DNA from 3 places in the Glaciecola sp. SC05 genome. Region 2 is predicted to be linked to each of the others. Evidence: predicted binding sites of a transcription regulator. Region 2 holds the regulator's gene; each other region holds the start of a gene.

Region 1 (4,192 bases), on a different contig from region 2:
ACTTCGAAGGTCGGAACATTTCGGTTTGCGGCTTTACCAAATAATTCAGATAAGGGCATGTTTTTCAGTCCTTTGATGGCCCCTGAAATCATGGTGTCAGAGCCATCTACAATCCATTGGGCAATCGGGCGGCTGGTTTCTTCGTCGCTCGCAGCAGGCAGGCCAAAGCCCGCACTTGGGTGACGAGCGAGCCGTTGAGAGAGATCATTAGGAATGATCAAAATGGCGCGTATTTCGGCTTGCTCAAGGGCATTTTGAGCACTTTTTAGATCAGTATGTTGTTGAATAATTTCAACTACTTGAGTCGCTTCAATGGTTTGCAGTAACACTCGACTCATAGCCGTTTGACTATAATCGACCACGGCTACCGGCACATGACGCACATTGGTATTAATTGCATAGCCAAACAGCATCAGTTGCACTAGCGGGATCATCACTATCATGGAGAAAGTCATCCGGTCGCGCCTTAATTGAATTAGCTCTTTGAAAAAGATGGCTTGGATACGGTATATGCTGGCGATCACTGACGGCTATCTCCTGTGCAGGTGATAAACACGTCTTCTAAGCTTGGGCGTACAATATTGAGTTGCTCAACTGGAATATTGGTTTGCTGCTGGATGTATTGCAGGGGCGAATCAAGGGTATCTTTAACCAGGACCCGTAGGCTACTGCCTAATTGTGCCGCGCTAATTATCTCGGGGAGTTGCATGAGTTGAGTCTTTAGCGTGCGAAGGCCAGTTGCTTTTATTTCTATCACGCTAGCTGCCATATTCGCCATCAACTTTGCAGGCGCGTCATCAGCCCGCTTAATACCATCTTCTAATATGGCCAGTTTGTGGCAGCGTTCGGCCTCATCCATATAGTGGGTAGACACCAAAATGCTTGTGCCCTGGTCGCACAAATCAAATAACTTCTCCCAAAAATCTCGGCGGTTTTCTGGGTCGACAGCCGAAGTGGGTTCGTCTAAAAATAGTATTTCGGGTTTGTGCAGTGTGGCTGCCGCTAAGGCTAATCGCTGTCTTTGCCCACCGCTCATGCTGCCCGCCATCTGACTCTGCTTTTGAGTGAGTCCGTAAACTGATAGCAATTCTGCAATGCGGGATGTTTGTGCCTTACCGGCAATGCCATATATTTTGGCGACAAACTGCAGGTTTTCTTTAACGGTTAAATTGTTATACAACGAGAATTTTTGGGTCATATAACCCATTCTATGCCTTAATTTTTCGGCGTCTTTGGGCAACTGCAGGCCTAATACCTCGACTTCGCCTGAGCTTGGTTTGAGCAGGCCAGTAAACATTCTGATCGCCGTGGTTTTGCCACATCCGTTTGGGCCCAGAAAGCCATAAATCGTGTTTTTTTCAACGTGTAGATTGAGTTGATCTATGGCGTTTAATTCACCAAAACTGCGGCTAAGTTGCTTGGCATTAATCGCTAACTCACTGCTTGACGCCTTATTCACGGTAAGCTTACCTGCACGGGAATACCATTAGGTAGGTCGCTATAGCTATCGGGTAGTTGAACTTCTGCTAAATACATAAGCCGTGCCCGCTCTTCTTGATTTAGCGCGTAATAAGGGGTAAATGCGGGCTCGCTGGATATCCAGCGCACAGTGCCCGTGATGGCTTGTGTCAAACCGTCAACCCGCATGCTTAAGCTGTCACCAACGCTGATTCTAACGCGATATGGCTCAGGCACATAAATCCGTGCATAAGGGGCTTTTCCGGCAAGTACAATGGCAACGGGGCTGCCTAATGTAACTCTTTCACCAAGGTTCCACGGTAGGTTATCGAGTATGCCATCACGTGTCGAAAGCACTGTAAGGTCCTCGAGTTTTTTATTTTCGCTTGCGAGTGCAGCAAGCGTAACCGCTAGGTTTGCTTCGCCAATCGCCAAATCCTCTGGACGTGTGCCGTTAGTGAGTATTAGTAAGGCCTCTTTGGCTGCCTCAACTGATGCCGCATTAGAGTCTTTAGCGGCGACTGCTTGGTCTAGGGCAGCTTGACTAACTAGCCGTTTTTCGATGAGGTTTTTGGCTCTAACATAGGCAGCTTCACTCTCAATAAGTGCAGCTTTTGCTCCTTCAAGTTTGGCGCTAGCGGCGGCAACTTCTTCAGCTCGTGCACCGTTGCGAAGTTTATCTAAATTAGCGTGCGCTTCTGCAACATGAGCTTTCGTTATCGCGACTATTGCAGTCTGTTGACGGTTATCTAAGCTTACCAAAATATCGCCTGCCTTTACCTTGCTACCTTGAGGGATCGGCAAAGCAATTATAACTTCATTTGCTGTTGCCGTATGCGCAATGCGGTCTCTTTCTAGCGTGCCTAAAGCGGTGCCTGTAGATTGCTTGTTGCAAGAAATGAGCGACAATAGAATGGGAATAAGACCAATGGCTAGCCATCTAAATGTGGTGTGTTTTTTCATTTTATCTGTCCATTAGTTGAGAATCGCTTTAAGCAAACGCTTTTACGATTTTGAGGCGATGAAACGTGGCTAGTACCGCGTATACTTTAGGCAAAGTACTTTTGAAAGAGTTGACGCGGATCAACATTGGGACGCTATTTACCAATATAGTTATCGTAAGGATATAATTCAAAAGAGAATGATGAGATGGCAACCATTACTTTCCACGGCGGCGCACAAGAGGTGACAGGTTCTTGTCATTTGCTGGAGTCAGAGGTTTTTGGAAAAGTTTTACTCGAATGCGGTATGCATCAAGGGGGCAGCAGCATTAAGCGTATTCAAAAGGAAGTTTTTGATTTTGACCCCGCTTCTATTTCAGCTGTTGTGCTTTCTCATGCGCACTTAGATCATTGTGGTATGTTGCCCAAGTTAGTAAGTGAAGGATTTGAGGGCACCATTTATTGCTCTGATGCGACAGCCGGATTGCTCGACATCATGTTAAAAGACTCAGCCAGTATTTACTTAGGTGATTTAGAGAAGGAAAACTTGCGTCGAGCAAGAAAAGGAAAGTCGGCTCTTTTGCCAGAGTATACAGACGAAGATGTCGATAAAGCATTAAGTTTATGTAAAGGGGTGAAGTACAATCACCAAGCGCAAATATGCAAAGGCTTGACTGTAAACTTTAAAGACGCAGGCCATATTCTAGGCTCAGCAATTGTTGAGCTGTTTATTGAGGAAAATGGCACGCATAAGAAATTAGTCTTTTCAGGAGACTTAGGTAATAAAAATGCAGTATTGATGAAAGACCCTGCAGTGATTACCGATGCGAATATCGTGATGATGGAAGGCACTTATGGTGACCGCAATCATAAAAAAATTGAGGATACATTAGATCAACTAAAAGCAATCCTAATTGAAACCCATGCTCGAGGCGGCAATATTTTGATTCCTGCGTTTGCCGTAGGGCGTACCCAAGAAATATTGTTTTACTTGGGTATGTTACATAATCAAGGTCTGCTTTCAAATTGGCAGGTAGCCTTAGACAGCCCAATGGCTATTGAAGTAACTAGAGTATACGACAAGTGGTTTCGCAGCTTAGATCAACAAGAAATTCAGGGCGCCACGCCTGAGGCAGAGTCAATCCTGAAAGACTTCATTCCTAATCTATATTTATCGGTCAGCGTGGAAGAGTCCATAGCCATTAATCGCATCAAAAAAGGTGCAATTATCATCGCCGGCAGCGGTATGTGCACAGGTGGACGCATTCGGCATCATTTTAAGCAGCGCATTTGGGACAGCCGTAACACTGTCATTTTTTGTGGGTATCAAGCCAACGGCACTCTCGGCCGGTTGCTAGTTGACGGGCGTTCGTCGATTAAAATATTCAACGAACAATATGCGGTGAAAGCCCAAATTGAAACTCTGGGTGGTTTTTCAGCGCATGCCGGACAAGATCAACTGGTGGAGTGGGTGGCAGCATTCGAAAGTCATCCTAGCGTGGTGCTGGTGCATGGCGAACCTCCTGCGCTAGATGCATTAAGCAATCGCTTATATAGAGAGTTAAATATACGTGCTCGTGTACCGCAAAAAGGGGAGTCGATTGCGTTTTAAAGCCCTTATAAACAGTCGAAAAGTCACTAGCTAGCTACATTGATGGACGCTACAAGGGTAGATCTTGTTCTTTCTCAAATTGATCCAAGGCTTCTAAAGCTTCACAGCCGTAAACCATTGACGGCCCGCCCCCCATCATTATCGCAACGCCTATAGTTTCAACGACTTCTTGACGGTTTGC
Region 2 (4,192 bases):
ACGATTTCAGTATTGATTGCGACTTGTCCATGTGCCTTAGGATTAGCCACCCCATCTGCTTTGACCTGTGCAATGGCAAAACTTAATAAATTAGGAATATTGCTAAAACGCTCCGACGCGCTAGAACAAGTCACGCATGCCACCGATATTGTGTTTGATAAAACAGGCACCCTTACACAAGGCGCATTTTCTATTAGCCAACAGTGGCTCTCCACTTCGCCTAAGCGCATCAATCCGCCGCTAGGTGGCGAAGGTAAGTCTAACAATCCCCCTCATAATTACTTATTGGCTTTAGCCAGTTTTTTAGAAACTCGCTCGGAGCATCCAATAGCTAAAGCATTTACCGAACCCTTTGCTGAGTTTGGTTTCAATATCGAGCAGTATCAGATAGAAATTGGCAAAGGAATATCGGCTACAGTCAACGCTCATCAATGTTATATAGGGTCTAAAAAGTTTGTACTGAGCCAAACTGGTCAACAAGATACGTCTGAATGGGAGGGCGCGAATGTGTTGCTGGCTATCGAGCATCAAGTTGTTGCGGCCTTTTGGCTTACTGACACAATAAAAGACGACGTGAAACAAGTATTAGCTAACATTAAACAGTTCAATTTGAGTATTCTAAGTGGTGATGCACAGGTGAATGTCAGTCATATTGCAGAGCAGCTCAATATTCCCAATGCCATTGGCGCCTGTCCACCCGAAGCGAAACTCGCCTATATTAAACAGCAACAGGCACTAGGTAAGTCGATGATAATGCTTGGTGACGGCATTAATGATGCACCTGTATTGGCCGCCGCTGACGTATCTATTGCGGTAGGCAATGCATCTGATTTAGCCAAGAATGCCGCCGATATTGTCTTGCTCAATACCAAGTTAACCGCGCTTAATGACGTGCTGACGATGGCAGCGCGGACTAAACGAAAAATCAAACAGAACATTGCGTGGGCGCTCGGCTATAACATATCAGTGTTACCATTTGCCGTTATGGGCGTATTAACTCCTTGGCAGGCAGCTTTAGGGATGTCCTTAAGTTCAATAATAGTGGTATATAATTCCACTCGTTTAATGCGATAATACTGCGATGAGTATCATATTTGTTTTAATCCCACTGGCCATCATTATTGTATCTATTGCAATTGGAGTGTTTTTTTGGGCGGTAAAATCCAATCAATTTGACGATCTAGAACGTCAGGGCTACAGCATCTTATTTGATGACGACATTAAAAAATCTGATGTTGATGTGGCTGTAAAAGCAGAGCCAGAGCAAGGCCAAGCCTCCAGCGGAGCAGACATAGCAGCAAAACCCCAAAAACAGAATACCCTCAAGTCTACTGAGTCAAATGACTGAAATTGGCCTGCTATCAGCATTTTTGATGGGCTTAGCTGGCGGTGTTCATTGCATCGGCATGTGCGGAGGCATAGCAAGCGCATTTACGTTTGCAATCCCTAAACAAGCATCACCGAGTTTCTATATTGTTGCCTACAATGTCGGCCGGATTTTGTCCTATAGCGTGGCTGGCGCATTCACAGGTTATCTAGGGGCTATCGCCAGTAGCAGTATGACTACGACTTTACCTATTCTAACCTTGGTCAGTGCGTCGTTTTTGATTCTTCTAGCTCTTTATATTAGTAACTGGTGGAAAGGTTTGTCGTATTTTGAGCGGATCGGCGGTCATCTGTGGCGTAAAATACAGCCACTGTCAAAAAAGCTGTTACCTTTTAAACATCCGGGCTATGCCCTCGCTTACGGCATGGTTTGGGGCTGGCTTCCCTGTGGGCTAGTTTACACCGCATTAACTTGGTCATTAGCTTCGGGAAGCGCATTAAACGGTGCGTTGTTTATGCTGCTATTTGGACTAGGCACCTTTCCAGCGCTGATTGCTACAAGCCTGGGAGCCAGCTTTTTAGTGCCATTACTGCAACATAAGTTAACGAGAAATATTATAGCCATTAGTCTAATTCTTTTCGCATTTGTTTTGATTTTGCCAATAATTCAAGGTATAACATGATCTAAATATTTATAAGGAGTGTAGCGATGGGCAATAGTGCCGAGCTCTCCATCCACTGCCAAAGTTGCAGTTTTAGCCACCTTTGTTTACCGGTAAGTCTAAGCAAGACTGAATTAGAAAGCCTTGACGATATTATCGAACGTAAGCGCCCTCTTCATAAGCACGACAAACTTGTCAAAGCTGGTCAGGTCTTTCATTCCCTATATGCAGTGCGTTCTGGCTCATTTAAGTCATACATTAGTGATAAAGACGGCGTTGAACAAATTACGGGCTTTCATTTTCCCGGCGACATTATCGGTTTTGATGCTTTAAAAGACAATATGCATCAAAGCTACTCCCAAGCTCTTGAAACGGCGATGGTGTGTGAATTGCCCTACGACACATTAGACGCAGTATCTGAGCGTTACCCTGCATTACGTAAACAAATCATGCGTTTCATGAGTGCTGAAATCAAACACGACCATGATCTGATGATGCTGTTAAGTAAACGCAGCGCTGAAGAGCGCTTGTTGCATTTCATTAACGATTTATCGAAACGCTTTGACGAACGCGGTTACTCAGCCAAACAGTTTAATCTATCGATGACCCGTAACGAAATTGGCAATTATTTGGGTTTAACCGTCGAAACTATAAGTCGCTTGCTCACCCGCTTTCAAAAAGAGGGTTTAATTAAAGTAGATGGCAAACTCATTAGCATAGTGGATTTTGATGGTGTCAGGCAGCGTATGCCTGAAAGTGAAATGTCTTTTTCGGCATCTAATTAACTTTTTAACCCTTCATTGATCTAACACAAGGTGGCGGCATGCAGATGCTGACCACCTTTTTTATTGTGTTTTATACTAAGATCAACAAACCCTAGAGCTATAACCATCAGTGGAGAGCACATATGTTTAACTGTTCACGAATTTTAGTGGTATTTGACCCCTATCATGATGTTCAACCGGCTTTTGACAGAGCCTGTTTCCTAGCCAATAAACTGCATGCAAATATTCTGTTAGTCAGCTGTATTTATGATGAAACCTACGATATGACGAACTTTCTGAGCACTGACCAACGCGTGGATATGAAGGCCGCATTGATGAATGGTCAAGTTAAGGCCATGAATCAGTATATAAACAAATGTGGGGCGGTGAATGTAGAGATTAAATCAGTTTGGCATAAATCGCTATATCGCGGGATCATTGATACCGCAACTCACGAACACTGTGATTTAATTGTAAAAAGTTGCAAAGAACACAATAAAATCGCTCAAAAAATATTTACTCCGAATGATTGGCATCTGCTGCGCTTCAGCCCCATGAATGTATTGATGGTTAAAAACCACGACTGGCCTGAAAACGGCAACATAGTGGCTGCTATCAGCATAGATACAAATGACAAAGTGCATAATCTATTAAGTGAGCGAGTCACTCAGATCAGCGCAGATTTATCACAACTGGTAAAGGGTAGCTTACATTTAGCCAACACTTTTGCCGGCGCACCTATGCATGTTGCGATAGAGGTACCAAGTTTTAACGCTCAGGCATACAACCTTGATATCCAAGCAAAACATGAGAAAGAAGTGAAGGCAATTGCCAAACTGCACAAATTACCAGATCAAAATATACATGTTAGCGAAGGCTTACCTGAAGATGTTGTGCCCGGCCTTTGTGATAAGCTCGATGCAGAGTTACTAGTTTTGGGTTCAGTTGGCCGCAGAGGAATTTCAGCAGCCCTGTTAGGCAATACTGCGGAACATATTATAGATAGAGTCAACTGTGACACGCTAGTGATAAAGCCGCAGGTTCAATGAATTGGATATTTGACCACGCTGACTAGCTTTCTATCGATTTGCGCGCAATATTCACGCATGCAGTAGATGAAAAAACGCCGCAAATTTCGTATACTTGCGGCGTTTTCATTTTACTCAATGTTTTTAATACGGATAAAGCACAGACTATGTCAGTTAAGCCAAAAGCTACATACAATTTTAATAAACTGCAAAAGCGGCTTCGTCGTGAAGTGGGCAAAGCCATCGCCGATTTCAATATGATTGAAGACGGTGACCGCATCATGGTTTGCTTGTCAGGCGGCAAAGACAGTTACACTATGCTCGACATACTGCTTTATCTGCAGCGTATTGCTCCCATTCAGTTTTCGATTATTGCGGTCAATTTAGACCAAAAGCAACCGGGCTTCCCGGA
Region 3 (4,192 bases), on a different contig from region 2:
TTTGGGCCTTTTGATATGCGATGTGAAGGATTGATGATACTGGTAACAAGTTCGGCGTATGTCGTTATCTTGGGTGAAGCGCCACCCAACCTTATTTTTGTTGTGAGTGGACTGTCAATGGTGCTGTCGTCCATACCATCTAAAGTGTGACAGGCCATACATTGATGTTTTATAAAAACCAGTTTGCCTGCATCAACATTGCCTTCAGGAAGGCTAAATCCAGTTGGTGAGTCTGCACCTTTTCCACATCCCATCAAGAGCGCTATTAAGCTAGCAATAATGCATATATTGACTTTATTCATACTATTTCTCCTAGTCTTTATTGAGTTTCGTAGAATGATAAATTAAGCCTACATCAAGCTTCGTTTCAAAATTTGACGCGGGTCAAATAAGCTATTGTATTTCTGTGATTTCGAATAAGTAGTAGCCACAATTGCTTAAGTACAACTCCGAATATTCAGTAGATAGGGCTTGCTATAAGATGGCTAGAAATGACTGGTAAATGCCTTAGTTGTTTGCAAGGAGACAAATATGAATCATGCTGTAATCGAGAGAAAGCAAGAGAATAAGCAACAGATACATACTGCTCTAACGAGTTTGAATAGGCATGTTCAGTGCGAACCCACCGTTAACTTTTGTTCGCACAAAATATTTCAAAAGAAAGATGCATTGTATCGGGCGGGGGACCGTTTTGATGGCATCTATATGTTGCGGTCGGGCTCGGCTAAATCGGTGATTCATTCAAGCGACGGCGAACAGTATGTAGGAAACTTCTTACTGCCTGGCGACCTCATTGGGCTTGATGGATTCAGTCAGCATAGCTACAAGTGTAGCGTGGTTTTTTTAGAAACCAGTAGCGTCGTATTTTATAAAGAAGCGGATATCTACAAACTGCTTCAAAACTCAGACGTTTTTAGAACCGATTTGCTGCAACAAATGAGCACAGCATTAGTGCTTGAAGAAGAAAGGCAGTTGGCGCGCAGAGAGTTCTCAAGCAAGCAAAGAGTGGCGGCATTTTTACTTAATTATGCACAGCGCCTTAAATCTTGCGACTTGAGTCATGAAGCTTTTACCCTCACCATGTCGCGCACCGATATTGCAAATCATACCGGTATGGTGATCGAAACGGTAAGTAGAGTATTTAGACAGCTTGAACAAGAGAATTTGATTGCATTCAAACATCGTTATTTACGCATAGTCAACAAAGCGGGATTGCAAGAACTATTATGACCACCCCATAGTGGCAACAAGTTGAGTAAACGTTCGATGATTTTTCCCTTAGTTATTTTGCATTTGCTTGCATCACACTCTCGTTTGCTATGCCTTATTTTGGTAAATAAATGGTCGCTTGTGGCTAAGGCTTACCTATTTATGGAATGGCAGTTTGTGCATCCCCCTGCGACTTTGCCTGCATAATAGTAGTTTGGGTTTTGCAATGATGCTGCGTTTCTTGCCTGATCAACTTTAGCCGCAAAACTTTGCATTTGTTCTTGTAGCTTTGGATGATTTCCACCAGGCGATCCTTCCTTGAGCTTTGATGCAGTTCTTTCCATACCTTTTAATGCAATTATTACTCGTTCACGCTGCAATTCTACGCCACTTTCATTTGGTTCATAAAAATCACTTAGCGCACTGTCAAGTAGCACCATTTGCTGGGCTAATTTTGACATGTCAGAGCGAAGCTCAGCAGGCTGTGTATATTTAAAATCGGGCGGATAGGTCACTTTTCGTATCGATTCTGAAAATTGATTGCTACAGGCCGCAATGAACATTGCACAAGTGATCCCGACTATTGTGCCTGTACACCTTTTGATCGTTTGTAATCGCATGTTATATGACCTCAATAAAGGTAGTTTGCTGAACGTTTGAAGCGTTGAACACTTTATGTTTGAGGATAGTAGCAAACAGCTATCGGTCTTTTTTGATCAATATCAAAAATAAGCTCAAGGACTTAACTCACTTTTTTAGCCTGATAGAACCTGTTAATTGCTATTGCATTTTTGACATGCGTCAAACTCATCTTAATAGGGTGCTATATGATCATATTATGTTGATCTTGATCTTGATCTTGATGTTGATGTCGATGTCGAACGGTAAATATTAATCGCCGATCAGTGCCAGTTACAAAGTGAGACAATGAATAAACCGAGTAATACTACTTCCCAAAATCCTCAACCTGATATTGATGTAATAACAGTCGCACAAGGTGAGGTTATTGCCGTGCGCGGCAGTGTAGTGGATGTCATGTTCACCGGTAAGCTGCCTGCAGTTCGAAATTTACTCAAATTAGAAAAGAGCGATGATGGCAATGCCGCTATATTGCTTGAGGTACAAACGCAGTTAGATGCAAAGCGAGTAAGGGCGATTGCTTTAACACCAACGGCCGGCCTTAGCAGAGGAGCGGCTATTCAGGATACTGGCGGCCCACTTACAGCACCAGTTGGTCCCGAAATTTTGTCTCGCATGTTTGATGTGTTTGGCAATGCGATAGACCAGTTGCCGCAGCCTAAAAATGTTGAATGGCGCTCAGTGCATAACGTTCCGCCGCTGTTGTCTTCACGCTCTACAAAAACAGAAGTGTTTAGCACTGGCATTAAAGTCATCGACTTATTGGTGCCATTAGAGCGAGGCGGAAAAACAGGGCTTTTTGGCGGTGCAGGTGTGGGTAAAACAGTCCTGTTAACGGAAATGATCCACAACATGATAGGTCATCACAATGGCGTAAGTATATTTTGTGGGATTGGCGAAAGGTGTCGCGAAGGAGAAGAGTTACATCGGGAAATGAAAGAGGCCGGAGTGCTTAAGGACATGGTAATGCTGTTTGGGCAAATGAACGAATTACCCGGTAGCCGATTTAGGGTAGGGCATGCGGCATTGACCATGGCAGAGTATTTTCGAGACGACGAACAACGCGACGTACTTCTATTAGTAGACAACATTTTTCGTTTCATTCAGGCTGGCTCTGAAGTTTCTGGTTTGATGGGCCAGATGCCATCTAGACTTGGGTATCAACCCACATTAAGCACAGAGCTTGCGCAGCTAGAAGAGCGAATTGCAAACACCGAGGCAGGCGCTATTACCTCGATACAAGCGGTATATGTGCCTGCTGATGACTTTACCGATCCGGCTGCAGTGCATACTTTTTCGCATTTATCGGCATCGATTGCACTGTCGCGAAAGCGCGCTAGCGAAGGACTTTTTCCAGCAGTTGATCCACTGCAATCACATTCAAAAATGTTAACGCCCAGTATTGTTGGCGAGCGTCATTACCACTTAGCGCAATTGGCTCGTCAAACATTAGCTAAATATGAAGACTTAAAAGACATCATCGCTATGTTGGGCTTAGAACAGCTATCTCAAAACGACCGTAAAGTGGTGTCACGAGCTAGACAATTAGAGCGATTTTTAACCCAGCCGTTTTTTACCACCGGACAATTTAGTGGCATGCAGGGCGCAACGGTTAGCCTTGAGGATACCCTAGACGGTTGCGAACGCATTCTAAACGATGAGTTCAGCACCTATTCAGAAAGTGCTCTTTATATGATTGGGCGCGTAGATGAGGCAAACAAGACTAAAGAGCAGCCGACCAATGCTGAATAGCGCTGATACTAAAGTCATATCAAACTCAGAAAAAGAAACCCTTCAACTGATGCAACTGCAGATACTCTTGCCCTCAAAAATATTTGCAAACTATGAGGGCATAAAAAGTGTTGTTATTGAGACGCCAGATGGCGCTTTTGGCCTGCTACCAAATCGCAGAGACTTTGTTGCGAGCCTCGAGCCTGGCATTTTAACTTTTACACTACAGAATCAAGCAGCTAGGTACCTAGCGGTTGACGAAGGCATCGCAATAAAAGAAGGTCACAAGATATATGTGTCGGTTCGAAATGCACATGCAGGCAGCGATTTACTGCAATTAAAACAATTAGTACAAAGCGAATTTATGTCGCTAAGTGAGCAAGATAGAGAGCTCAAGGCGGTATTAGCTCGTTTGGAAAGCGGCTTTATGCGCGGTTTTAAATCACTGAAGTCTCGGTGAATTTACACAGGGTTTGCATTGAAGGTTATAGCTCTGTTTTGCAATCGTCATAGTGTCAACATTTTGATAGTTGAGTAAAGCATGAAATCAAAGAATGACAGTCGTTTTGTTAACAATGTTCAGAGCAAAGCAACTCGTAAGCTCAAGGCATTA

What was found. The regulator FNR, encoded in region 2, switches genes on or off when oxygen is low (the NO sensors DNR and NnrR bind a similar motif). The targets are predictions, from matches to a motif close to TTGATCTAGATCAA.
Region 1: AB9H30_RS04650 (MBL fold metallo-hydrolase RNA specificity domain-containing protein) is a predicted target of FNR. The motif match lies at 2,532-2,545, and genes of this name have one in related genera.
Region 3: atpD (F0F1 ATP synthase subunit beta) is a predicted target of FNR. The motif match lies at 1,922-1,935, and genes of this name have one in related genera.

Annotation. Positions count from the first base shown of each region.
Region 1 covers NZ_JBGIYY010000003.1:306,203-310,394, reverse strand. The annotation lists gene AB9H30_RS04665 (ABC transporter permease) at 1-524, opposite strand, end outside; gene AB9H30_RS04660 (ATP-binding cassette domain-containing protein) at 521-1,459, opposite strand; gene AB9H30_RS04655 (HlyD family secretion protein) at 1,456-2,421, opposite strand; gene AB9H30_RS04650 (MBL fold metallo-hydrolase RNA specificity domain-containing protein) at 2,608-4,011, shown strand; gene AB9H30_RS04645 (carboxymuconolactone decarboxylase family protein) at 4,061-4,192, opposite strand, start outside.
Region 2 covers NZ_JBGIYY010000002.1:191,036-195,227, reverse strand. The annotation lists gene AB9H30_RS02695 (heavy metal translocating P-type ATPase) at 1-1,074, shown strand, start outside; gene ccoS (cbb3-type cytochrome oxidase assembly protein CcoS) at 1,082-1,348, shown strand; gene AB9H30_RS02685 (sulfite exporter TauE/SafE family protein) at 1,341-2,009, shown strand; gene fnr (fumarate/nitrate reduction transcriptional regulator Fnr) at 2,036-2,773, shown strand; gene uspE (universal stress protein UspE) at 2,896-3,801, shown strand; gene ttcA (tRNA 2-thiocytidine(32) synthetase TtcA) at 3,948-4,192, shown strand, end outside.
Region 3 covers NZ_JBGIYY010000022.1:34,291-38,482, forward strand. The annotation lists gene AB9H30_RS17030 (c-type cytochrome) at 1-302, opposite strand, end outside; gene AB9H30_RS17035 (Crp/Fnr family transcriptional regulator) at 532-1,230, shown strand; gene AB9H30_RS17040 (hypothetical protein) at 1,362-1,829, opposite strand; gene atpD (F0F1 ATP synthase subunit beta) at 2,137-3,600, shown strand; gene AB9H30_RS17050 (F0F1 ATP synthase subunit epsilon) at 3,590-4,039, shown strand; gene AB9H30_RS17055 (AtpZ/AtpI family protein) at 4,121-4,192, shown strand, end outside.